3 regions of the Duganella sp. genome follow, and region 1 is predicted to be linked to each of the others. Evidence: predicted binding sites of a transcription regulator. Region 1 holds the regulator's gene; each other region holds the start of a gene.

Region 1 (7,544 bases):
CCAGGAAATCCTCGATCGGCTTGCTGGCGGCGATGTTCTTGGCCCGCAACACCGGATCGATCACCGAGTGATGCTTGTCCGAGTAATAGCTGTTGGCCTCGATGTCGCTGCGCGCCGGCGGCGCATCGGGGCAGGCCTGCGCCGCCGACACGGCCAACAATAATGGTATAAATAATTTCATGATGCTCCTGTCAGAAAGTCGCGCTGAGCTTGACCTGATAGGTGCGGCCGTCCACATCCAGACGACGCGGCTTCAGGTAAGAGCCCTCGTATTCCTCGCGCACCGAGTTGGTCATATTAAAGGCGTCGAAGGAAATCTTGTAATTGCCGGCAAAGGTGTAGCTGGCCGACATGTCCAACTGGCCGCGCGCCTTGACCGAGCGCGCCGCGCCGTTAAAGGTGCCGCCGGCCGCCAGGTCGTAATCGTCGCGATAGTTGTACACCGCGCGCACGCCCCAGGTCTTGGTCTCGTAGTAAGCGATCAGGTTGTAATTATTGCGCGACACGCCCGGCAGCGTCGCCGCCGAGCCGTCGTCGTTCTTGCCCTTGATGGTGGTGTAGGCGTAATTGAAGGCGCCGCCCAGGTTATTCCACGGCGCCGGCAGCCAGTCCAGATTCTGCTGCACGTTGAACTCCACGCCGTTCACCTTGATCTTCTGCTGGTTGGTCTGGCCGGTGATGACCACCCGTGCGGGCTGCAGCGACGGCGCTTCCGCCGTGCCGACATTGACCAGGATATCGCTCATGCAATTGCTGCCCACCACGCTCAGGTGGCCCAGGCCCAAGGCGGTGGCATCGGCCGGGCACAGACGGTTGACGTCGCGCACCGGCCCCACCAGCCCTTTCACATCTTTCTGGAACACGGTCAGCGCCACCAGCCCGTTCGGCCGGTTGTACCACTCCAGCGCCAGGTCAAAGGAATTGGCGGTGTACGGTTTCAGGTCGGCGCTGCCCAGCACCACGTTATAGGTCGGGGTGGTGGCGCCCTGCGCCGGTTCGGTCACCACCGTGGACGGCGTGATATCGCGCGGCTGCGGCCGCACAAAGGTGCGGTAGGCGGCGCCACGCAGCGCCAGCTTGTCGCTCAGGTCAGCCTTGGCCACCAGCGACGGCAGGAAGTTGCGATAGCGCTGCTCGAACTCGCGCGGGGTCTTGGTGGTCACCACCTTGGTGCCGCCGGGGATGGTGACGGTCTGGTTGCTGGTATCGATCGAATTGACGGTTTCGCGCGTGGTCTCGTATCGCGCGCCCAGATTGCCCTTCAGCGGAATGCCCAGCACGCTGGTGCCCCAGATGCTGGACACGAAGGCCGAAGCGATCCGGTTCTTGACCGAGAAGTTATATGAAGAGAAGCCCGGATCGGCGTCGTTGTTGACCAGGCCATACGGCGTCAGCGTCTGGCCCGGCAGCACCGTCACCGGCTTGACCGCGTTCAGCACCGCAGGAATATCGACCGCCACCCAGTTTTTGGTGTAGCCGGGGATGTAGCCGCCGGCAAAGGTGTCGAGATAGGGATTGGCAATCGCCAGCGAGGGCTGGATGGCCGCGAAGTTGATGCCTTGCGCGGTGTTGCGCGTACCGCTCGATACGAAGTCATTGTTCTCGGCGCGCAAGCCGGCCTTGACCGACTTGAAGAAGCCTTCCTCAAAGCTGCGCTCGGCCGTGGCCTGCACCGCATCCACCGAGGTCAGCGCGCGGCCGTTGGTGCCGGTCACGCCAAAGCGGTCGTTGCCATTGTTGCGCGCCTGCGTGACCGAGGTGCCGGGACGCTGGTCGTACGGCCCCGGATTGATGTGGCTGGCGGTGGGCGTGAACAGGGTCAGGATGGACTGCGCCAGGTCGGTGCCGCCCGAGTAGTAGTGGCCATAGGTGCCATTGGCGCCGGGCAGCGTGCGCGCCGATTGCACGATGTCAATCGACAGCTGGTCCTGGCGGTTTTCTGCGCGCGAGCTGTGCAGCGCGCCGTTGAAGTGCCAGTCGTCGTTCTCCCAATCGACATCGGCGCTCAGCCCATGCGTGCGCTGGCGTTGCGGCGCCGAGCGCAGCGAGTCGGTGATGCTGGCGTTGGCGTAATCGTAGGAATTGATCATGGCCTGCTTGCCGCTCGGCGTATCGATGGTGAAGATCGGCCCCAGGTTGGTGATCGGCGAATTGACGGTCGGGTCGATATAGTTCAGGTACTGGTTGGAGGCATCGAGCTTGCGGTCGCTGAAGTAGCCAGTGAGGTTGAGCTTGGTCTCGCTGTTCATGCGCCAGCCGACGCCGGCCGCGCCGCTGTGGGTGGCGCCGGTGTTGGCGGTCACGGTCTGGCGGATCTGGCCGGGGAACAGGATGCCCTTGGCGTATTCCGACTTTGGATAGCGCGCGTCGAACTGCGCTTGCGTGATGCCGAGGTTGGCTGCCGTCAGCTGATCGTAATCCTGAATCTGGGTCGAATCGCGGCGGAAATCTTCTTTCTTGTAGGCATACACGCCAAACACCGCCAGATCCTTGCCGAAGTGCTTGTTCCAGGACACCGTGGCATTCGGCGTGGTCAGGCGGCCCAGCTCGTCATATTCGTCGCCCACGGTGATGCCGCCGCCATCCTTGCGCGCCAGCGCCGAGGTGATGCGCAAATCGATGTTGCCGCTCAGGCCGCCCGGCTGTTCTGCCGCGGTCGGGCTTTTCAGCACCGTCACCGCGCTGAAAATGTCCGAGTTGAACGCCCCCAGCGGGGTCGATCCATTCAGCACCGGCTGGGCGAACGACATGCCGTTAATCGTGGTCAGCGCGAAGGTGCCAGGCAGACCGCGCAAGTTGATGGTGGCGTTGCGCGAGCCGGCTTCGCGGTTCAGTTGCACGCCGGGAATGCGCTGGATGGCCTCGCCCACGTTCAGGTCAGGGAAGCGGCCCAGGCCGTCGGATGAAATGCTGTCGGTAATTTCCAGGGTGTCGCGCTTCATGTTGACGGCGTCGGCATACGATTTGCGGATGCCGGACACCACCACCGTCGCGGGCTCTTCCTGTGCCCAGGCGCTGGACAGGCAGATCAAGGCAATTGCCGCGCTCAGCGGCCGGATCGCGAGTTGATTCATCGTGTAGTCTCTCTTTGTAGTTATAGGAAAACGTTTAACTTAATGATTAAACCATTCCAGCACTGTAAATTCCAGAGAGATTTGCGTTGCGTTGTGTAAACGCCAATGCAGCTTGCCAAGATTTAGAAAATCGTTTAACAGGGCAGGATCAAAAAAGGGCGCCCTCATGCGCCCTTAGTTGTATGTGCCGGGGCCGTTGTTATAGGGCGGCGGCAGCGGGTTCGTAGCTATCCGGGATATGCTTGATGGCATCGTGCCCGTGCGATTGAACTTTGGATTTGTACTTCATGACCTGGCGATCAAGCTTGTCGATCAGGGTATCGATGGCGGCGTACAGGTCTTGCGACAGGCTTTCCACGTAGACGGTTTTACCGGACAGACGCAGATTGATTTCAGCCTTCTGGCGTTTCTCTTTCTCTTTAAGGTTATCTACGGTCAGGATGACAGCAATATCAATCACTTGATCAAAGTGGCGGGTGACCCGTTCCAGCTTGTTCTGCACGTACTCGCGAATCGCTGCGGTCACTTCGAGATGATGTCCACTGATGGTGAGATTCATACACACTCCTAAAGATAAGTCGCTTCTGACGGTTAGTGCGGTGCCCATTGCTGCCGGGCGCGCAGGAACCAACACACTACAAAGACTTGCGGAGGCTTACTGGCGGGATTTTGAGAGCTTCGCGATACTTGGCAACAGTCCGTCGCGCAATCACCATGCCCTGTTCTCCCAGCATGTCCGCAATCTTACTGTCGGATAAAGGATTTTTCGGGTCTTCAGCTCCTGTCAATTGCACAATCAAGGCACGTATCGCCGTCGAACTTGCTTCCCCGCCAGCTTCGGTGGCGACATGGCTACCAAAGAAATATTTCAACTCAAACATGCCGTGCGGGGTCAGCATATATTTTTGAGTTGTTACGCGAGAAATAGTGCTCTCGTGTAGTCCCAGTGTATCAGCAATTTCGCGAAGCACAAGGGGGCGCATGGCGACGGCGCCATGCGAGAAAAAGTTCTTTTGTCTTTCTACTATCGCCTGTGCCACGCGCAGGATCGTATCGAAACGCTGGCGCATATTTTTAATCAGCCATTTGGCCTCTTGCAATTGCGCGCCCATGGCGCTTTCCCCCTTGCCCTGCTTGAGCAGGTTGGCGTACATGGCGTTCACGCGCAGGCGCGGCATGACGTCGTTGTTCAGGCTGACCTGCCAGCCGTTGCGCGATTTTTTGACGATCACATCCGGCACCACATAGTCCGACACATCGGAGGCGAACGCCGCGCCCGGATGCGGATTGCACTGGCGAATCACGGCCTGCGCTTCGCGCAAGTCTTCGTCATCGCACAGCAGGGTTTTTTTCAGCTTGTTGAAGTCGCGCTGGGCAAACCAGGTCAGGTGATTTTCCACGATGGCCAGGGCCATGCGCCGCGTCACCAAAGGCACGCCGGGCAAACGCCTGATTTGTATCGCCAGGCACTCGGACGCATTGCGCGCGCCCACGCCCATCGGGTCGAAGCTTTGCAGCAGCTTGAGCGCGGTCTGCAGCTCCTCGATTTCAATCTCCAGCTCTGGCGGCAGGCGCGCGTGGATTTCTTCCAGCGATTCTTCCAGGTAGCCGTTTTCGTCAAGCGCGTCGATGATCAGCTCCACCAGCGCGCGGTCGCGCATTTCCAGCACCGTCACCCGCATCTGTTCCATCAAATGCTCGCGCAGCGTGCAGTGATGGGCTTCCAGTTGCGGACGCGCTTCCTCGTCGTCGTTGTTCTTGCTGCGGCCGGAGTCACCCCAGTCCAGGTCGGCATCGGGGGTGGTGCTTTCAGTGTCGGCGGCCGGGGCATCGTAGGTGTCGGCTTCGGCCGCCGGCGCCTCGCCCGGCGGGCCTTCCGGCGGCGCTTCGCCGGCCGGCGCCTGCTGGCTGATGGCGCCATCGGCCAGCAGGCGCAGCGAATGGTCCAGCGGATCGTCCAGGCGTTCCAGCAGCGGGTTATCGATCAGCAGTTGTTCCAGTTCCTGGTGCAGCTCCAGCGTTGACAACTGCAGCAGCCGGATCGACTGTTGCAGTTGCGGCGTCAACGCCAGGTGCTGCGACGTGCGCAGTTGCAGAGACTGTTTCATGAAGACTTACATACGGAAATGTTCACCCAGATAGACGCGGCGCACCGACTCGTTGGCGATGATGTCGTCCGGACGGCCGGAAGCCAGCACCGTCCCCTGGTTGATGATGTAGGCGCGGTCGCAGATGCCCAGCGTCTCGCGCACATTGTGGTCGGTAATGAGGACGCCGATGCCGCGCTCCTTGAGGAAGCGCACGATGCGCTGGATCTCAATCACGGCAATCGGGTCGACCCCGGCGAAAGGTTCATCGAGCAGCACGAAGCGCGGATTGGTGGCCAGGGCGCGCGCGATCTCGACGCGGCGGCGCTCGCCACCGGACAGCGACAGCGCCTGGTTTTCGCGCAGCTTTTCGATTTGCAAATCGGCCAGCAGGGTATTCAGCCGTTCATCAATGTCAGCCTTGGATAAAGGCTTGCCGTCCACTTTCTGGATTTCCAGCACGGCACGGATATTTTCTTCCACAGTCAGCTTGCGGAACACCGACGCTTCCTGCGGCAGATAGGACAGGCCCATCGTCGCGCGGCGGTGGATCGGCAGCGAGGAGATATCGGTGCCGCTGATATCGATGCTGCCGGCGTCCGACGGCACCAGGCCGACGATCATGTAAAACGAGGTGGTCTTGCCGGCGCCGTTCGGCCCCAGCAGGCCGACCACTTCACCGCATTCGACTTGCAGCGACACGTCATGCACCACCTGGCGCTTGCCGTAGGTCTTTTGCAAGCCTTTGACGATCAGGGTGCTACCGCAGGATGCTTCCATCTTATTTCCCCGGTGCAGGCTGGGTGGTCGGCGCAGGCGGCGTTGCCAGCTTGCTCGATGGCTGAATCACCATGGTGCTGCGGCCCGCGCCCGGCTTGCTCTCGCCGCTGGCCGTGTTCTTCACCGCGAAGAATTCCTTGCGGCTGTCGTAGGAAATGAATTCACCGTCGACCTGGCTGGCGGGCTTGCCGCCTTCCAGCTTCTTGATCTGCGCCTTGGCGTACAGCTTGACCAGCTCGGTCTTGTTGTCGTACTCGATGCGGTCGGCCTGGCCCTCGACCCACTGGTCGCCGGCGCCGTCCAGCTTCTGGCGGAAGGTGGCCTGCACACCCGGCGCGCTGTGCAGCACGACGAACTGGTAGCCTTCCGGATCTTCCGTCACCACCGCCTTGGGCGACTTCATCAGCAGGGTGCCGCGCGTCAGCACCACATTGCCGGTGAAGGTCTTGATCTGCTTGACGTCGTCGGCGTCCAGCTGGTCGAAAGTCACCTGGGTCGGCTTGGTGGAATCGGCCTTCTCGGCGTGCACCACGCCGGCAGCGGCGGCCAGCAGCAGCGCCGCCGACAACATCAGTTTATTCATCTTCATCATTGCTTCCTTCAATGTGCCGCGCGCGGCGGCATCGTAATCGTTCCGCGGCCGCCCAGCGCAATCTGGCGGGTGGCGTTGTTGGCCTTCATGCCGGTGCCGGTGGCAGTCGAGGTGCCAACCAGCATCTCGACCGGGGCGTCGGTTTCCATGCGTTCTTCATCCGGGTACACGGTCAGCGTACTGGTCTTCAGGCGCAGCTCCTGCGCTTGCCTGGTGGCGGGCCGCACCACGTCCACATTACCATTCAATGTGACGCGCGTATTGCCCTGATCGACAACGGCAGTCTGCGCGTGGATATTCATCGGCGGCTGTTCGGTGGCCAGCCCGTGCACGAACGGCTTGTCGATCAGCGACGAGTCATCCAGCGGGCGGTGCGTCAGCTTATCGCCGGAAATGATGTAGGCCGGCTGGCCATTCTTGTTCATGCGTACGGTACTGAAGCGGTCGATGATGTAGTCCGGCTCGTCGCGGAACTTGTCGGCCTGGGCTTCCTCGCCGGCCTGGTTGACCACCTGCACCAGCCAGAAGCTGCCGACGGCCACAAACACGCCGGCCATCATGATCAGGGTCAGCTGCCAGCGGTGGGCTGTTCTTTTACGCATGATTACCCCCTGTCAAACCAGGAATTGCGCCAGCACGCGCTCGTACAGCCCCTGCGCGTGCAGCACCAGCTCACAGACCTCGCGCACCGCGCCACGGCCGCCGTGGGCCACGGTCACGTGGTGGGCGCGCTCCAGCACTTCCTTGCGGCCGTTCGGCACCGCAACCGCAAAGCCGGCGCGCGCCAGGATCGGCAAGTCCACCACATCGTCGCCGATGAAGCCGACCTGCTCGGCGGTCAGGCCGGTCTTCTCCAGCAGCGCGTTGAACGGCGTCAGCTTGTCGTGGCCGCCCTGGTGCAGATGGCTGATGCCCAGATCGGCCGCGCGCCGGATCACCTGCGGCGAAGTGCGCGCGCTGATGATGGCGGTCTGGATGCCGGCTTCCTGGATCAGCTTGATGCCCAGGCCA
Region 2 (7,544 bases), on a different contig from region 1:
CCGGCGTTGCCCCAGCCTGCGGCGGCAGCGTTGGCCGTGCCCACCACGTTCGGCGCAAACATCACCGAGGTGTGGTATTGCGTGATGACGAAGCTGGCGCCGGCCGCGCCGATGGCGAGGCGGAAGAACAGGAAGCTTTCGTAGGTCTGAGCGAAGGCCACGCCGATCACCGGGATGGAACCCAGCAGCAGCAGGCCGGTGTAGGCCTTGCGCGGGCCGAAGTGGTCGCACAGCGGGCCGATAATCAGGCGCACGATGATGGTGACAGCGACAGCAGCGATGTTGATGTTGGCGATCTGCGCCGGCGTCAGGCCGAATTCGCCTTTAATCACCGGCATCAGCGGCGCGCAGGCGAACCATGCGAAGAAGCAGACGAAGAACGCCATCCAGGTCAAGTGGAACGCCCGCATCTGAGGCGTTGAAATCGAAAAGAGCTTGATGCTGGTAGCTTTGCTGGCCATTTTTTTATCCCGTTCAGAAAACAAAAAGGCGTCCGCACAACCACAGGTCACAAGACCGGGTTGGGCGGACGCCGTTGTCCTGCCAGTCCGTCCTTGGACCAGCCATGAATTCGTGTATTTCCGGGAGATCGCCGTTGATCCCTTGCCCTATCCTTTGCAAGAGCTGTGCCAGCTCCTTAAAACGGCTGGCTACAGAGGGAAACGACGGAAAAATGCGGGTTGGGCGCAGTAAAAACAAAACGGTGCACTGCAATGTTGCGGTGCACCGTGCACGCTATCGGTGCGCACCAGCGGTGCAGCGGGGTCAGCCGGCGGCGGCCAGCGCGGCCGCCACCATCTCGTCGATTTCGCCGCTGATGTTGGACAGAACGCCGGCCACCACCGAGAATTCCTTGCCGGCCTGGCCGGCCCGCGCCGCGACGATGCGGGCGTTGAAGGCCACCATGCGCGCCTGGCGGTTGATGGTTTCAATATCGGTAATCACGCCGCGTAGTTGTTTCTTCATCAAGCGCGCGTGCAGCCTGGCCTGCTCTTCGTAGATGCCGGTGATCTGGTTCAGAATGGCCAGCGTGGGGGTGGTGATGCGCACCAGCTCCGCCAGCAGTGTGCCGCTGTCGCCGGCGTCCTGCGCGATCGCCTTCAGGGTGCGCTCGGCCAGGTCGGCAAAGGCGGTGATTTCACGGTCGCCCTGCAGCTTGCCGAAGTAAGCCTGCTCCAGCTCCGGGCAGAACACGCCCGGCAGGCCGTCGCCGTCGGTCAGCAGCGATTTGTGGGCGCCGCGGAACAGCGCCAGCGTCTCGTGGGCGATGGCCGCCGCCCCTTCCTGCTGCTGCGATGCCAGCACGGCGTACAGCACCAGCCGCTGCGAGGTGAAGCGGCGACGCCCGGACAGGTTGATCAGGGCGCCGAAGACTTCTCCCGGCAGCGGCTTGCCGCCATGGGAACCGGCGGCGGGTGCGATAGGCGCGTGCATGTGCATCGTTTTCTCTCCTTGATTCCTTGAATTAAGCGGCTTTGGCGGGATGCGCTTGTTTCCGGTACAGGAATTCCAGCACTGCCGTGCGGTATTCCATGTAGCGCGCATCCGACGCCAGCGCCACGCGGTCGCGCGGGCGCTCCAGCCGCACATCGACGATTTCACCGATGGTGGCGGCCGGGCCGTTGGTCATCATGACGATGCGGTCGGACAGCAGCACCGCTTCGTCCACATCGTGCGTCACCATCACCACCGTGGACCGGGTGGCGGCGACGATCTTCAGCAGCTCATCCTGCAGGTGGGCGCGGGTCAGCGCGTCCAGTGCGCCGAACGGTTCGTCCATCAGCAGCACTTTCGGCTCCATCGCCAGCGCGCGGGCGATGCCGACACGCTGCTTCATGCCGCCCGAGATTTCATGCGGGCGCTTGGCTTCGGCCGCCGTCAGGCCGACCAGCGCCAGCGCCGCCATGGTGCGTTCCTTGAGCTGCGCCCTGGTCTCGGTGGCGCCAAACACGCGCTCGACGCCGAGGTAGATGTTTTCGTAGCAGGTCAGCCACGGCAGCAGCGAGTGGTTCTGGAACACCACCGAGCGTTCCGGCGACGGGCCGGCGATCTCGCGGTTGGCGCACAGCAGCACGCCGTCGGTCGGTCTCAGCAGGCCGGCGATCAGGTTGAGCAAGGTCGACTTGCCGCAGCCCGAATGGCCGATCAGGGTGATGAATTCGCCCTTGGCGACTTTCAGGTCGATCTCACGCAGCGCGTGGAAGATGCCTTTTTTGGTGTGGAACACCATCTCCACGCCTTCGATATCGATGAATTTTGGATCGTCCATGACTGTGCTCCTTAGTTCGACACTTGTTCGTAGGTGAAAGCGCGGGCCAGCGCCATCAGCGCCTGCTCCAGCAGCAGGCCAACCAGGCCAATCGCGCCGATGGCGATGATGATGTGCGGGACATTCAGGTTGTTCCACTCATCCCACACCCAGAAGCCGATGCCGACGCCGCCGGTCAGCATCTCGGCGGCGACGATCACCAGCCACGCGGTGCCGATCGACAGGCGCACGCCGGTCAGCACGAACGGCAGCGCCGACGGCAGCAGGATCTTGGTCAGGATCTTCCACTCCGACAGGTTGAGCACACGCGCCACGTTCATATAGTCCTGCGGCACGCGCTGCACGCCGATGGCGGTGTTGATGATCATCGGCCAGATCGAGCAGATGAAGATCGACCAGATGGCGGCCGGATTGGCCGATTTGAAAATCAGCAGGCCAATTGGCAGCCAGGCCAGCGGCGACACCGGTTTCAGCAGGCTGATAATCGGGCTGAACATGGCGCTGACAAACTGCACGCGGCCGATCAGGAAGCCCAGCGGAATCCCCACCAGCGCGGCCAGGCCAAAGCCCACGCCGACGCGCTGCAGCGATGCCAGCAGGTTCCAGCCGATGCCCTGGTCATTCGGGCTGTTGCGGTAGAACGGATCGGAGAACAGCTTGATCGCCTCTTCCAGCGTGGCGGCCGGCGTCGGGAAGCTGCTGTTCTTGACGGTGATGATTTGCCAGACCAGCACCAGCAAGGCGGCGCCCACCAGCGGCGCGATGATCTTCAGCGCGGTGGCGGACACTTGCTGGCGCGTGCGCGCCGTCGAATTGGCGGCAAGCGGACGGCGCGGGCGGCGGGCCGGCGTGTCAGCGGCCGGAGGAATCACTGGCGCAGCCGCAACCGGCTCAGCGCTGTCAGGTTTGAGCATGGCATTCATGGCGACCTCCGGTTATCAGGCTTTGATCTTGAACGAGGCGGCGAACGCTTTCGGGTTCTTGCCGTCCCACACGGAACCATCCATCAGTTTCGACGAGCGCAGCGGGCTTTTCGGCACCGGCGTCTTGGTCATGGTGGCGGCGTCCTTGTACAGATCGATCTGATTGACCGAGGTGGCCACGGCCAGGTAGTCGGGATCATCCTTCAGCAGGCCCCAGCGGCGGTGCTGGGTCATGAACCACATGCCGTCCGACAGGTAGGGGAAGTTGACCGCGCCGTCGTTGTAGAACTTCATGTGGTTCGCATCGTCCCAGGTCTTGCCCAGGCCATTCTGGTAGCGGCCCATGATGCGCTGGTCGATCGCATCCTTGCTGGTGTTGACGTAGGATTTATCGGCAATGGTTTCGGCCATCTTGTTCTTGTTGGCCAGCGAAGAGTCGATCCATTTGCCGGCATCGAGGATGGCGGCCATCATGGCGCGGCAGGTGTTCGGGTATTTTTTGGCGAATTCCAGGGTGGAGCCCAGCACCTTCTCCGGGTGGTCCTTCCAGATTTCCTGGGTGGTGGTGGCGGTGATGCCGACGCCGTCCATGATGGCGCGGTGGTTCCACGGCTCGCCCACGCAGAAGCCGTCCATATTCCCGACGCGCATATTGGCCACCATCTGCGGCGGCGGCACGGTGATGACTTTGGCGTCCTTCATCGGGTTGATGCCGTTGGCGGCCAGCCAGTAGTACAGCCACATGGCGTGGGTGCCGGTCGGGAAGGTTTGCGCGAAGGTGTATTCGCGCTTGTCGGTTTGCATCAGCCTGGCCAGCGAGGCACCGTCGACGCCGCCCTTGTCAGCCACTTTCTTGGACAGGGTAATGGCCTGGCCATTGTTATTCAGGCTCATGAGCACGGCCATGTCTTTTTTCTGGCCGCCGATGCCCATTTGTACGCCGTACAGCAGGCCATACAGCACGTGCGCCGCGTCCAGGTCGCCATTGGCCAGCTTGTCGCGCACGCCGGCCCAGGAGGCTTCCTTGCTCAGCACGAATTTGACGCCATACTTCTTGTCGAAGCCCAGCACCGAGGCCATGACCACGGAAGCGCAGTCGGTCAGCGGGATGAAGCCGATCTTGATTTCTTCCTTTTCCGGCTTATCCGAACCTGCTGCCCAGACACCACCCGTCGACAAACCCAACATACTTCCTCCCGCTACAAGACCTGCACCATGAATTATTTTTCTGCGTGTTACGTTGACTGCTTCCGTCTTTGGAGTGCCTAGTTTTGTGTAGTTCATGGTGTTTCCCCTTCTTGTAGTCGTCGATAACTAAGAGCCAAAAAAAACGCCTACCCTCACGAAACGAATTCATGATTGGTAGACGTCGTTGTCTGGTGGGCCCCACCGCCGTTGGCAGGACACAGCCGCGCAGCATTGCGCTTGTCTACGGTTATGCAATGTCCGTGCCAGCAGCTTTACAGGGGGAAAGGGAGATTTCAGGCAAAAAAAATGCACCGCTTTTGCGCGGTGCATCATTTTGGGCGGGCGTTTTCAGCCCAAAAGGTCTTCGACGTCCAGAATCCGCTGCGCCACTTCCGACAGCTTGAGGTTCTTGCTCATCGCCATCGAGCGCAGCTTTTGGTAGGCCTGCTCCTCAGTGAAGCGCTGACGCTCCATCAGCAGGCCCTTGGCGCGCTCGATCACCTTGCGCTCGGCCAGCTTGCTCTTGGTGTCGCTCAGCTCGTCCAGCAGCTTTTGCTCGCGCTTGAACTGGGCCAGCGCCACCTGCAGCACCGGTTTGATGCGTTCGCTCTGCAGGCCGGCCACCACATAGGCCGAGACGCCGGCTTCGACCGCGGCTTCCATGCTGTCCGGGTCCTGGTCTTCGGTGAACATGACAATCGGGCGGCGTTCGTCGCGGGTGGCGATCACCACGTGCTCCAGCACATCGCGCGCGTCCGACTCGGCATCGACGATGATCATGTCGGGCTGCAGCTGGGCGATGCGCTCGGGCAAGTACATATCCGGCGGCAGCGAGGCGATGATGTCGTAGCCGGCTTCCAGCAGCCCAATGCGCAATACCCGCGCGCGCTCGGCCTGCGCGTGCAGCGCCTCGTCATCCTCGTCATGGATGACGGTGTTGACGACAACGATACGCAAATTGGGCATGGCCGGCTTACGCATGGGAGTGGGTCATGACCTTGCTCCAAGCAAGAATCAAACCAGTATTTTGGATGCTCATGGGCAGATTTTACGGTACAACCGACAAATTCTGCCAGTATTCATCCTAACGCTGCATGCCCCAGCGCCGTATCGTCAGGGTTTCGAGTGGACGGAATACCACATTGTCAATGAACAAGCCGATCAGGATGACGGCGGCCAGACCGGCAAAGACCTTGTCTGTATACAGCTCGTTACGGTTCTGGAAGATGTACCAGCCCAGGCCGCCCTGGCCGGCGGTGGTGCCGAATACCAGCTCGGCGGCGATCAGGGTGCGCCAGGCGAAGGCCCAGCCGATCTTCAGGCCGGACAGGATGGAGGGCAGGGCGGCCGGCACCAGGATGTGCAGCACGAAGCGCAGGCCGCTGAGCCCATAATTGCGGCCGGCCATGCGCAAGGTGTCGGGCACGGACTGGAAGCCGGCGTAGGCGCCCACTGCCAGCGGCCACAGCACCGCGTGCACGATCACGAACAGCAGGCTGGCCTTGCCCAGGCCGAACCACAGCAGCGCCAGCGGCAGCAGGGCGATGGCGGGCAAGGGGTTGAACATGGCGGTCAGGGTTTCCAGCAGATCGCGGCCGATGCGGGTGGAGGCGGCCAGCGCGGTCAGGGCGAAGGCGGCCAGGATGCCCGCCGCATAGCCTTGCAGCAGGACGGTGAGCGAGACGCGCACCCGGTCCGGCAATTCGCCGCTGGCGATGCCGTCGATGAAGGCGTGTGCGGTTTGCAGGAAGGTCGGCAGCAGCAAGTCATTGTTTTGCCAGCGGGCGGCGGCTTCCCATACGACGGCCAGCACGATGAGGATGAACGCCTTGCGCAGCCAGCCCTGCTGCCATGCGCTGGCGGCCAGCGGCAGTGCCGGCGCGGCCGGCCGCAACGCCGGCGGCGCGACGGCATATTCGCGCTCCTGCCGGATCGGCGGATCGAAGACCTGGCTCATCGCGCCACCCCGTCGTCCCGGCGCACGCCGGGCGCTACGCCTGTGCGGCCCATAGCCCGCTTGCCGGCACGCTCAGCATGGGTCGCAGCGGCATACCGTCCGCCGTCTGCCGGGGCGACGGCGGCGGCAGCATCACCGAACAGCAATCCGTGGATGCGCTGGGTGGCCGCCTGAAACTCCGCACTGCCCGCGCTCACCAGATCGAACTGATGGCTATTCAACTCCGCCCTCACCTGCCCCGGATGCGGCGACAGCAGCAATATCCGATTCCCCACCACCAGCGCCTCCTCTATCGAATGCGTCACAAACAACAAGGTAAAGCGCAGCTCTTCCCACAAGCGCCCCAGCTCCTCCTGCATCTTGCGCCGCGTGAGCGCGTCGAGCGCGGCGAACGGCTCGTCCATCAACAGCACCTCCGGCTGCATGGCGAGTGCGCGCGCAATCGCCACACGCTGCTTCATGCCGCCGGACAGCGTGTGCGGATGCGCATGCTCAAATCCCCCCAGGCCCACCTTGCCGATCCAATGCATGGCCCGCTCGGCGGCCTCATGCCGGCTGACGCGCCTGCTCATCAACAACGGAAACATCACATTTTCCTTGACCGTCTTCCAGGGTGGCAGCTGATCGAATTCCTGAAACACGACGATGCGATCCGGCCCCGGCCCGCGCACCTCGGCGCCATGGATGGCGATGCTGCCGCTGGCTGGCTGGATGAAGCCAGCCGCCGCCTTCAGCAAGGACGACTTGCCGCAGCCCGAAGGCCCCAGCAGCACAAAGCGGTCACCGCGATACACATCGAAGCTGACATCCTGCGTGGCGCGCGTGCCGCCATATTCCAGGCTCACGTGCTGCGCGCGCAGCAGAGGCTGGATGCCGCCGGTCGGGCTGACGATCTGCAAGCTCATGACCCGGCCGCAATCACAGGATCGTCAAAGAAGTAGTCGCGCCAGCTGGCCGGCTGCTTCTTGATCGCACCGACGCGGTACAGGAACTGCGCCAGTCCATAGGTATTCTGCGGCGCCACGCTGAAATTCACCTGCGGGTTCCTGATGATCTTCAGCAGCAGCGCGCGATCCACCTTGGCCTTGCTGACCCGCAGATAGGTGTCGGCCGCGCCTTCCGGATTTTTGGCGATGTACTGCGCCGCCTCCGCCAGCGCGGCGGTAAAGGCCCGATAGGTCTTCGGATTCTCGTTGCGGAACTTCTC
Region 3 (7,544 bases), on a different contig from region 1:
ACCGGCATCTGGCAATCCATGAGAATGAGGTCGAAGTCATCGGCTTGCACCGAGTGCAGCGCTTCTTCGCCGTTGCTGGCGCGGCTGACGTCCAGCCCGAGGCCTTCCAGCATGGCGCTGGCCACTTCCACATTGACCGGGTTGTCTTCGGCCAGCAGCACCTTGCGGCGCTTGCGCGGCCGGCTGCCGCTGGTGAGCGTCGTGACGGGCGGCGCGGCCGGCGCCACGGCGGCGTGCAAGAGCGCCGGCGCCGGCGCGGCGTTGGCAGCGGCCGGCCGGAGCTCGCGTCCGCGCGCCGGCGTGGTGATGGCATCGTACAGATCGCACTCGCGCGGCGGCTTGATGAGCTGGAAGGCGACGCCCGCTTCGCGCTGCTGCACGCTGTCGGCCGCGTTGCGTTCGGTGCTCAGCAACAGCAGCCGCGTGGCCGCCAGCGCGGTTTCGCTGTGGATGGCCGCCGCCAGCGCCAGGCCGCTGGTGCGCGGCTGTTCCATGTCGAGCAGCACCACATCATAGGCATGACCGCCGGCCAGCGCTTGCCGCAGTCGGGGCAGGGCGTCGTTGGCGCAGGCGCAGGCGCAGGTGATGCGCCAGGCCGCCAATTGCCGCTCCAGTGCAGCGCGGCTGGCGGGATTTTCATCGACAATCAAAGCGCGGATTCCCTGTGTTGCGGTGGATGGATCGTCGCTGTCTATGCGACGTTTATCAAAATTTACGGCAAACCAAAACACCGATCCTTGAGTTAGCGCATGGTCGACGCCTATCGCGCCGCCCATCAGCTCCACCAGTTGTTTTGAGATCGCCAGTCCCAGCCCCGTGCCGCCGTGCTTGCGTGTGGTGGAGCCGTCGGCCTGGGAGAACGAATCAAAGATGCGCGCGCGCGCCTCGGCAGAGACGCCGATGCCGGTGTCGTGCACCTCGAAGCGCAGTCCGACCGCTTGCGCATCCTCCTGCGCCACCACGACCTTGACCGTGATCTGGCCGGCGTCGGTGAACTTGATGGCATTGCCCAGCAGGTTGAACATCACCTGGCGCAGCCGGTTGGGATCGCCGCATACGCCGAGCGGAATGTTGTGCGCGATGTCCAGCTGCAGCTGCAAGCCCTTGGCCTGCGCCTGCGGGGTGAAGACATTGTCGATGTCGTCCAGCAGATCGCGGAAGTTGAAGTGGATGTATTCCACCGTCAGCTTGCCGGCCTCGATCTTGGAAAAGTCGAGGATGTCGTTGATGATTACCAGCAGGTGCTCGCCGGAGCGCTTGACCATCTCGGTGTAGTGGCGCTGCTGCTCGCTCAGGCGCGTGGCCAGCAGCAGCTCGGTCATGCCCAGCACCCCGTTCATCGGGGTGCGGATTTCGTGGCTCATGGTGGCCAGGAAGGCGCTCTTGGCCTGGCTGGCGGTTTCGGCGGCGTTCTTGGCTTTTTCCAGTTGTTCGGTACGCACGCTGACCTGGCGTTCCAGCTGGTCGCGGTACTGGGCCAGGGCGGCGTCACGGCCTTCCACCTGCGCCAGCATATCGTTAAAGCTGTCGATCAGCGCGCCCAGCTCGTCATTGCGGTGGTGGACGATGCGCGGCGTGGCCTGGCCGCGGCTGACCTGCTGGGCTGCCGCGATCAGCTTGCCGACCGGTTCGGCAATGCTGCCCTTGAAGCGGGCCGCCGTCAGCAACGCCATCATGAACGACAGCGCGGCGGCCACGGCGGCGGCGCCGAGGTTTTTCAGGATATCCAGCCACATGCGGGTGAGGCTGCCTTCGACCATGACTACGCCGCTGGCCTCGTCGCCTTCGCGCACGATGCGGTAGACGCGCATGGCGGGCGCCCAGGGGAGGCCGCTGCGTTCGGTGTACAGGTCGGCAGCCGCGCCCGTAGCGGTCAGCGCCTCGGGCCCGCTCTGCCCGGGCGGCAGGTGCGGCGACAGGTAGCGCGCCAGCAGCGTGCCCTCGCTGTCGTACAGGGCCGCTTGCAGGATATCGTCTTCCATCGCCAGCGTCGACAGGGTCTGGGCGGCCTGGCGGCGGTCGGCGTACAGCAGCGCGGTCTTGCTGTTGTTGCCGATCACGCCCGCCAGCGAGGACAGCTGCTGGCGCGCGTCGTCACTGTGGCTGAGCACGGACGTGGCGGCAAACGCCACGAACACCAGCAGCAGCGCGCTGCCGGTGGACAGCACGGACATGATGGTCAGTTTCTGACTCAGACCGGAGCGTTCAAAGTTGAACATCGCGTGGGCCCATGCATAAATGAATGCCAATAAGAAAAATATAGGCATCAGGCAAGCTCGGCTTTGATGTACATCTAATGCGGGCACGTTTGCGCTGCCTCAAACAACGCGCGGCGCAGCGTTGCAAGCTGGGAGGATGGAACGCAAAAAAATCTTGTTGGTGGCGGAGGCGGTGACGCTGGCCCACGTGGGCCGGCCGCTGGCGCTGGCGCGCACGCTGGACCGCCAGCGCTACGAAGTGCACCTGGCTTGCGCGCCAGGTTATGAGATGTTTATCAAGGGCAGCGACGTCACCAGCTGGCCCCTGCACAGCATTGCCAGCGCGCGCTTTCTGGCGGCGCTGGCGGCCGGCAAGCCGGTGTACGATGCGCACACCCTGGGCAGGTATGTGCTGGACGATATGCGCCTGTTGCAGGCGCTGCGGCCGGATGTGGTGATCGGCGACTTCCGCCTGTCGCTGTCGGTCAGCGCGCGCCTGGCTGAGGTGCCGTATGTGAGCGTGATCAACGCCTACTGGAGTCCCTACGTGCAGCAGCGCTACCGGGTGCCGGCGCTGCCGCTGGCGCGCCTGTTGCCGATTCCGCTGGCTGAGCGCGTCTTCGCGCTGGTGCGGCCGCTGGCGTTTGCGCTGCACAGCCGCCCGCTCAACCGCGTGCGCCGCGCCTACCATCTGCCATCGCTGGGACATGATTTGCGGCGCATTTACACCGATGCCGACCACGTGCTGTATGCCGACATTCCGGAAATATTCCCGGCGCACGATTTGCCGATGACGCATTCCTACCTGGGGCCGGTGACCTGGTCGCCGCCCACCGAGGCGCCGCCGTGGTGGGATGCCTTGCCGGGCGGGCGCGACCTCGTCTACGTCACGCTGGGCAGTTCCGGGCAGGGCGCCTTGTTGCCGAAAGTGCTGCAGGCGCTGGCGCCGCTGCCGCTGACGGTGATCGCCGCCACCGCCGGCACCATCACGCCCGGCCTGCTGCCGGACAATGCGCGGGTGGCCACCTACCTGCCGGGCGAGCAGGCCGCGCGGCGCGCGCGGCTGGTAATCTGCAACGGCGGCAGCCCGACCAGCCAGCAGGCGCTGGCGGCCGGCGTGCCGGTGCTGGGCGTGGCCGGCAATCTGGATCAATACCTGAATATGGACGGGGTGGTGCGGGCCGGCGCCGGCGCGCTGCTGCGCTCGGACCGGCTGGCGGAGGAGCAACTGCGCGCCACGGCGTTGCGGCTGCTGGAACAGCCGGAGCCGCGCGCGGCGGCGCAGCGGGTGGCGCAGCAATTCCAGCGTTACGATGCCGGCGCGCGGCTGGACGCGCTGTTGTCACACATCTTGCAGCAATAAAAAAGCGGATCGGGCGGGAGAGACCGATCCGCTGTAAAAGACCGCTGCTGCGGTCACGACTGCACTTTGCGGCGCGTGCCCAGCGCGAGTCCCGCGAAGCCCAGTCCGATCAGTGCCAGGGTGGCCGGCTCCGGAATGGTGGCAAAGCTTTGCGACGAGTCCACCTTGAGGAAGGGCACTGTGGTGGGCGTGGAACCGTCCCACATCATGGTTGGGGTGAAGAACGACGGCACGTTGGTGGTGCCGGTGAATTTGTCGACAAAGATGGAGCCGGTGACGGCATCCAGGTAGTTGGGGTCGACATAGTCGATCATGAAGCGCGAGTCGAACGAGCCGGTGCCGACTGCGCCGGAGGCGCTGAAGCTGGCCTCGTTGAACACGAGGTGGCCGGACATGATCATGATGCCGTCGCCATCGCCGCCGCCACCGCCGCAACCGGCGGAGGTGACGCCTTCGCCGTAGCAGCGCACGGTGTTGCCGCCGTTACCGGGCACGGCTTTGCTGCCGTCGGTGATGTTATCGAGGAAGATGGCGAGGTTTTGCACGCCGGGACGCAGCGGGTCGACGTCCATGGCGGCCGATTGCGAGGCCGGCATGCCGAAGTTGACGGTGGTGGCGGTTTGCGCGGTGACCAGTTCCTGGAAGCGCACCACTTTGCTGATTTCAAAGTTGCTGTTCAGCCCGGCCGGCGTGACGATGGCGGGGATGTTGCTGTTGGACATAGTACCGACCACCATTTGCGAGCGCAGTTCGGTCAGGTAGGGCGCGTTGGCGCCCGGGCCGACGATGCGGCCGGGAACGAAACCGGTGGCCAGACCGGTGTCGGTGACGTTGGTCCACAGATCGGCAAAGGTGGTGTAGGTGCCGGTGCCGGTGGGATCAAGGCCGAGGGTGGGGCCGGCGCTGGCGGTCAGCGGCGCCGCCAGTGCGGCTGCCAGCATGGCGCCGGCCAGCGCGGGTTGGTAGGTTTTCATGGATGCTCCTCGAAGTAGGGCCACGGGAATCGAAGCCGTGACGATCAAAGAGCAAAAGCCTTGCCAGTACTGGTGTTCCTTGTGAAATCAGGGACTTGCGCACGGCGTGCCGGCGTTTCGGCCGCGCGGTGTAAAAAAATCCGTCACGGCGCGGCCTTGATGCGGCGGGCCGGAATGCCGCCCCAGATTTCGCCGGCGCCGATCCGGGTATCCTTGGTGACCACCGCGCCGGTCGAGACGATGGCGTTGTCACCGATGTGCACGCCGGCCATCACCACCGCCTTGGCGCCGATGGTGACGGTATTGCCGATGTGGACCGCCTTCAACTCCAGCCGCGCGCCCTCGATCACGTGGGCAAACACCACGGCGTCATGGCCGATGATGGTATTGCTGCCGATGCGCGTGAGCGGCGGATCGAGCAGGGCGCCGGCGCTGTAGGTGTTGGCGCCCAGCTCGGCGCCCAGCGCCAGGTAAATCAGGCGCTGCAACGGCACCGGAATGAAGTGGGTGCGGATCAGCGAGTTGAACAGCAGCAGGTAGAACAGGATGTTGACGTTGGCCGCCAGTTCCTGGCGCGAGTGTTCCGCCACCTCGCCCTCGCGCAGCGGCAGCGCCAGCAGGAAGCAGCGGTAGACCAGGAAGGCATACAGGTACACCAGCAGCAGCGCCAGCATCACCAGCGTGACGCCGCGGAAATCGCCCAGCGGCAGCTGGCCGAACAGCAGCGCGGTGGTAGCGATGGCCAGCAGCAGGATCAGCGTCAGCAGGCCGAGGAATACCGCGATCTGGCCCGGCTTGATGGCGCGCATCATGCACTCCCGGGGGCCACCAGCAGGTCGCGCAGCGGCCGCCGCAGCGAGCGCGAGCGCGCCGCCTGGCCGGCGCCAATGCGGCCCATGAATACGGCCGCGTGCCAGTCCTGCTGGCCGACCAGCGCTTCGCCCCGGCGCGACACCTGCAGCGCTTGCTCCTGCATGCCGGAGGTGGCGGAAAACACGCGGCCTTCGCGCACGTAGCGGGTGAAGATCAGCGGCGTCATTTCGGGCTGCAGCTGCAAGCCCAGCGCGGTGGCGGTCAGCCAGAAGCGCTGCATGGCGCGGCCGGCGGCAATGTAATCGTCGATGCGGTGCGGAGCGTGATCAGCCACCAGCAGGAAGTGGGCGGCGCAGGCCAGGCTGGGAATCAGGTCCATCTGCAGGCTGGGCGGCAGTGTGCCGGCCAGCCAGGTGTTGAAGAAGTGAACCCGGCGCCAGTCCTGCAGCACCCAGCGCATCAGCCGGGTGGTCATGGCGTCCGCGCCCAGCGCCTGGTCGGGGATGCGGTCCTCGCTGTAGCGGGCGTTCCATTCGATGACGGATTGGTGCACGCGATGCGCTTCGGGCATGGTCAGGCGCAGCCTGGCGTTGCGGAACATCAGGCGCGCGGCGGCCAGCCGTTGCGGACCCTCCAGCCAGCGCACGCGGTAGCCGGCCGGCAGCGCCAGATTCAGCGCCGATTTTTCGGCGGGCGTCAGCGGCCGGCGGCTCAGTGCGCGCCGCTGCACGCTGCGCGCCTGGATGGCGTCCGCCAGCGGATCGGGCGCCATGCCGGGCGAAGGCAGGAATTCGATGCTGAAAGTGGGGCGGGTGTCCGGGGTGTCGGTATGACGGATGGCGCGCATTTCCAGTGCGCAGGTGCTGGCGGCAATCGCCATGGTTTCCAGCAGCGCGCCGAGCGACATCTGACTGGGGTGGCCGTCCAGATCGTAGACACAGTGGTCGCGCGTGTCGTGGCCGTGCACCACCAGCCGGTGCGCGTCAAGGATTTCAAAGCGCCACGGCTGGGTGTTGTCGCCGCTGGGCGCCCAGCGCGCCAGTTCGAGGATGTGCTCCATCGTGTTCATGTCTTATCTCCGGGCCGTCGTCGCCGCGCCAGCATCATGGCCAGACGTTGCAAGGGATTGCGGTTGCCGCCGGGACGCCAGGTGCGCACCAGCTTGTTGCGATAGGCGTCGAACTGGTAAGCCCACGGGGCTGGCCGCGCCCCGCCGCGTTGCAGCAGTATCTTCAGCGCTTCGGTGGCCGCCGCGCCGGCGCACAGTTCGCAACCCATGATGGTAGACGGGCCGCGCTGCTCTTTCAAGTTGATGGTCGAGGGATCGACCAGGTAACCGCCATGCAAGCCGGCCGGCGCCAGCCCGACCAGGAAGCGCAGGGCTTTTTCCATGTCCGGCCGGTCGCCCCAGTCAAAGTATTCCTCGAACGTCATGTGGCCGGGCAGGAAATTCAGCACCGCCGTGCCCATGCCCAGCGGCGCCGCCGTCACGGCCGGGATGCCGAGCCGGGCGCAGGCGGCAAAGGTGGCTTGCCGGGCACCGAAGGCAAAGAAATCCAGGCCATCGACGTACAAGTCTACACCTTCAAAGAAGGTGGCCAGATTGTCCTGGCTGACGCCGGCAGGAAAGCGCGCCAGCTTGAGCTCGGGGTTGATGTCCAGCGCCATGGCGGCCAGCACGTCCACCTTGGGCTGGCCCAGCGAGGAGATGGTGGCGCCGACTTGCCGGTTGAAGTTGGCGATGTCGAACGTGTCGAAGTCGGCAATGTGGAAAGCGCCGATACCCAGCCGCGCCAGCGTCAGCAGATGCACGCCGCCGACGCCGCCCATGCCGGCAATCGCCACGCGCTTGTGGCGCAGCGCGGCCTGCTCGGCCGGGGTAACCCAGCCGATATTGCGCGCGTATGCCTGTTGGTAAATGTAAGCCATCTTGCTTGGATGGCAGGGCACGCTGAAAGTTCCGTCGAGGACGGAAAAAAATGTCATGCCGGCTGGCGCCGGCATGACGCCGGCTCAGCAGCAACCGCCGCGCTTGCCTGCGCCGCCGTAGCGGGCCTCCTGCCGTTCGCGGAAGAATTCCTCGTACGTCATATAAGGCTCGCCCGGGTGCGTGGTTTCGCGGTGGGTGACATACACATCGTAATCAGGCAGACCCATCATCAGGCGCACGCTTTGCCCGAGATAACGGCCGGCCTT

Evidence for each region. The regulator sigma-54, encoded in region 1, starts transcription at its own class of promoters, with help from an activator protein. The targets are predictions, from matches to a motif close to TGGCANGNAANCTGCTTT.
Region 2: ABDW57_RS01115 (CmpA/NrtA family ABC transporter substrate-binding protein) is a predicted target of sigma-54. The motif match lies at 4,629-4,646, and genes of this name have one in related genera.
Region 3: ABDW57_RS17365 (PEP-CTERM sorting domain-containing protein) is a predicted target of sigma-54. The motif match lies at 4,584-4,601, and genes of this name have one in related genera.

Annotation. Positions count from the first base shown of each region.
Region 1 covers NZ_JBCNLB010000014.1:49,285-56,828, forward strand. Annotated here, with positions in the region: gene ABDW57_RS20330 (alginate lyase family protein) at 1-181, opposite strand, end outside; gene ABDW57_RS20335 (TonB-dependent receptor) at 192-3,074, opposite strand; gene raiA (ribosome-associated translation inhibitor RaiA) at 3,274-3,633, opposite strand; gene ABDW57_RS20345 (RNA polymerase factor sigma-54) at 3,710-5,182, opposite strand; gene lptB (LPS export ABC transporter ATP-binding protein) at 5,189-5,941, opposite strand; gene lptA (lipopolysaccharide transport periplasmic protein LptA) at 5,943-6,524, opposite strand; gene lptC (LPS export ABC transporter periplasmic protein LptC) at 6,542-7,135, opposite strand; gene ABDW57_RS20365 (HAD family hydrolase) at 7,148-7,544, opposite strand, start outside.
Region 2 covers NZ_JBCNLB010000001.1:236,722-244,265, reverse strand. Annotated here, with positions in the region: gene ABDW57_RS01135 (MFS transporter) at 1-461, opposite strand, end outside; gene ABDW57_RS01130 (methyl-accepting chemotaxis protein) at 766-1,434, opposite strand; gene ABDW57_RS01125 (ABC transporter ATP-binding protein) at 1,466-2,269, opposite strand; gene ntrB (nitrate ABC transporter permease) at 2,281-3,192, opposite strand; gene ABDW57_RS01115 (CmpA/NrtA family ABC transporter substrate-binding protein) at 3,208-4,476, opposite strand; gene ABDW57_RS01110 (ANTAR domain-containing protein) at 4,729-5,346, opposite strand; gene ABDW57_RS01105 (ABC transporter permease) at 5,465-6,337, opposite strand; gene ABDW57_RS01100 (ABC transporter ATP-binding protein) at 6,334-7,242, opposite strand; gene ABDW57_RS01095 (ABC transporter substrate-binding protein) at 7,239-7,544, opposite strand, start outside.
Region 3 covers NZ_JBCNLB010000010.1:34,196-41,739, forward strand. Annotated here, with positions in the region: gene ABDW57_RS17355 (response regulator) at 1-2,219, opposite strand, end outside; gene ABDW57_RS17360 (glycosyltransferase) at 2,356-3,561, shown strand; gene ABDW57_RS17365 (PEP-CTERM sorting domain-containing protein) at 3,615-4,535, opposite strand; gene ABDW57_RS17370 (DapH/DapD/GlmU-related protein) at 4,679-5,347, opposite strand; gene ABDW57_RS17375 (molybdopterin biosynthesis protein MoeY) at 5,344-6,417, opposite strand; gene ABDW57_RS17380 (ThiF family adenylyltransferase) at 6,414-7,277, opposite strand; gene ABDW57_RS17385 (YbdD/YjiX family protein) at 7,362-7,544, opposite strand, start outside.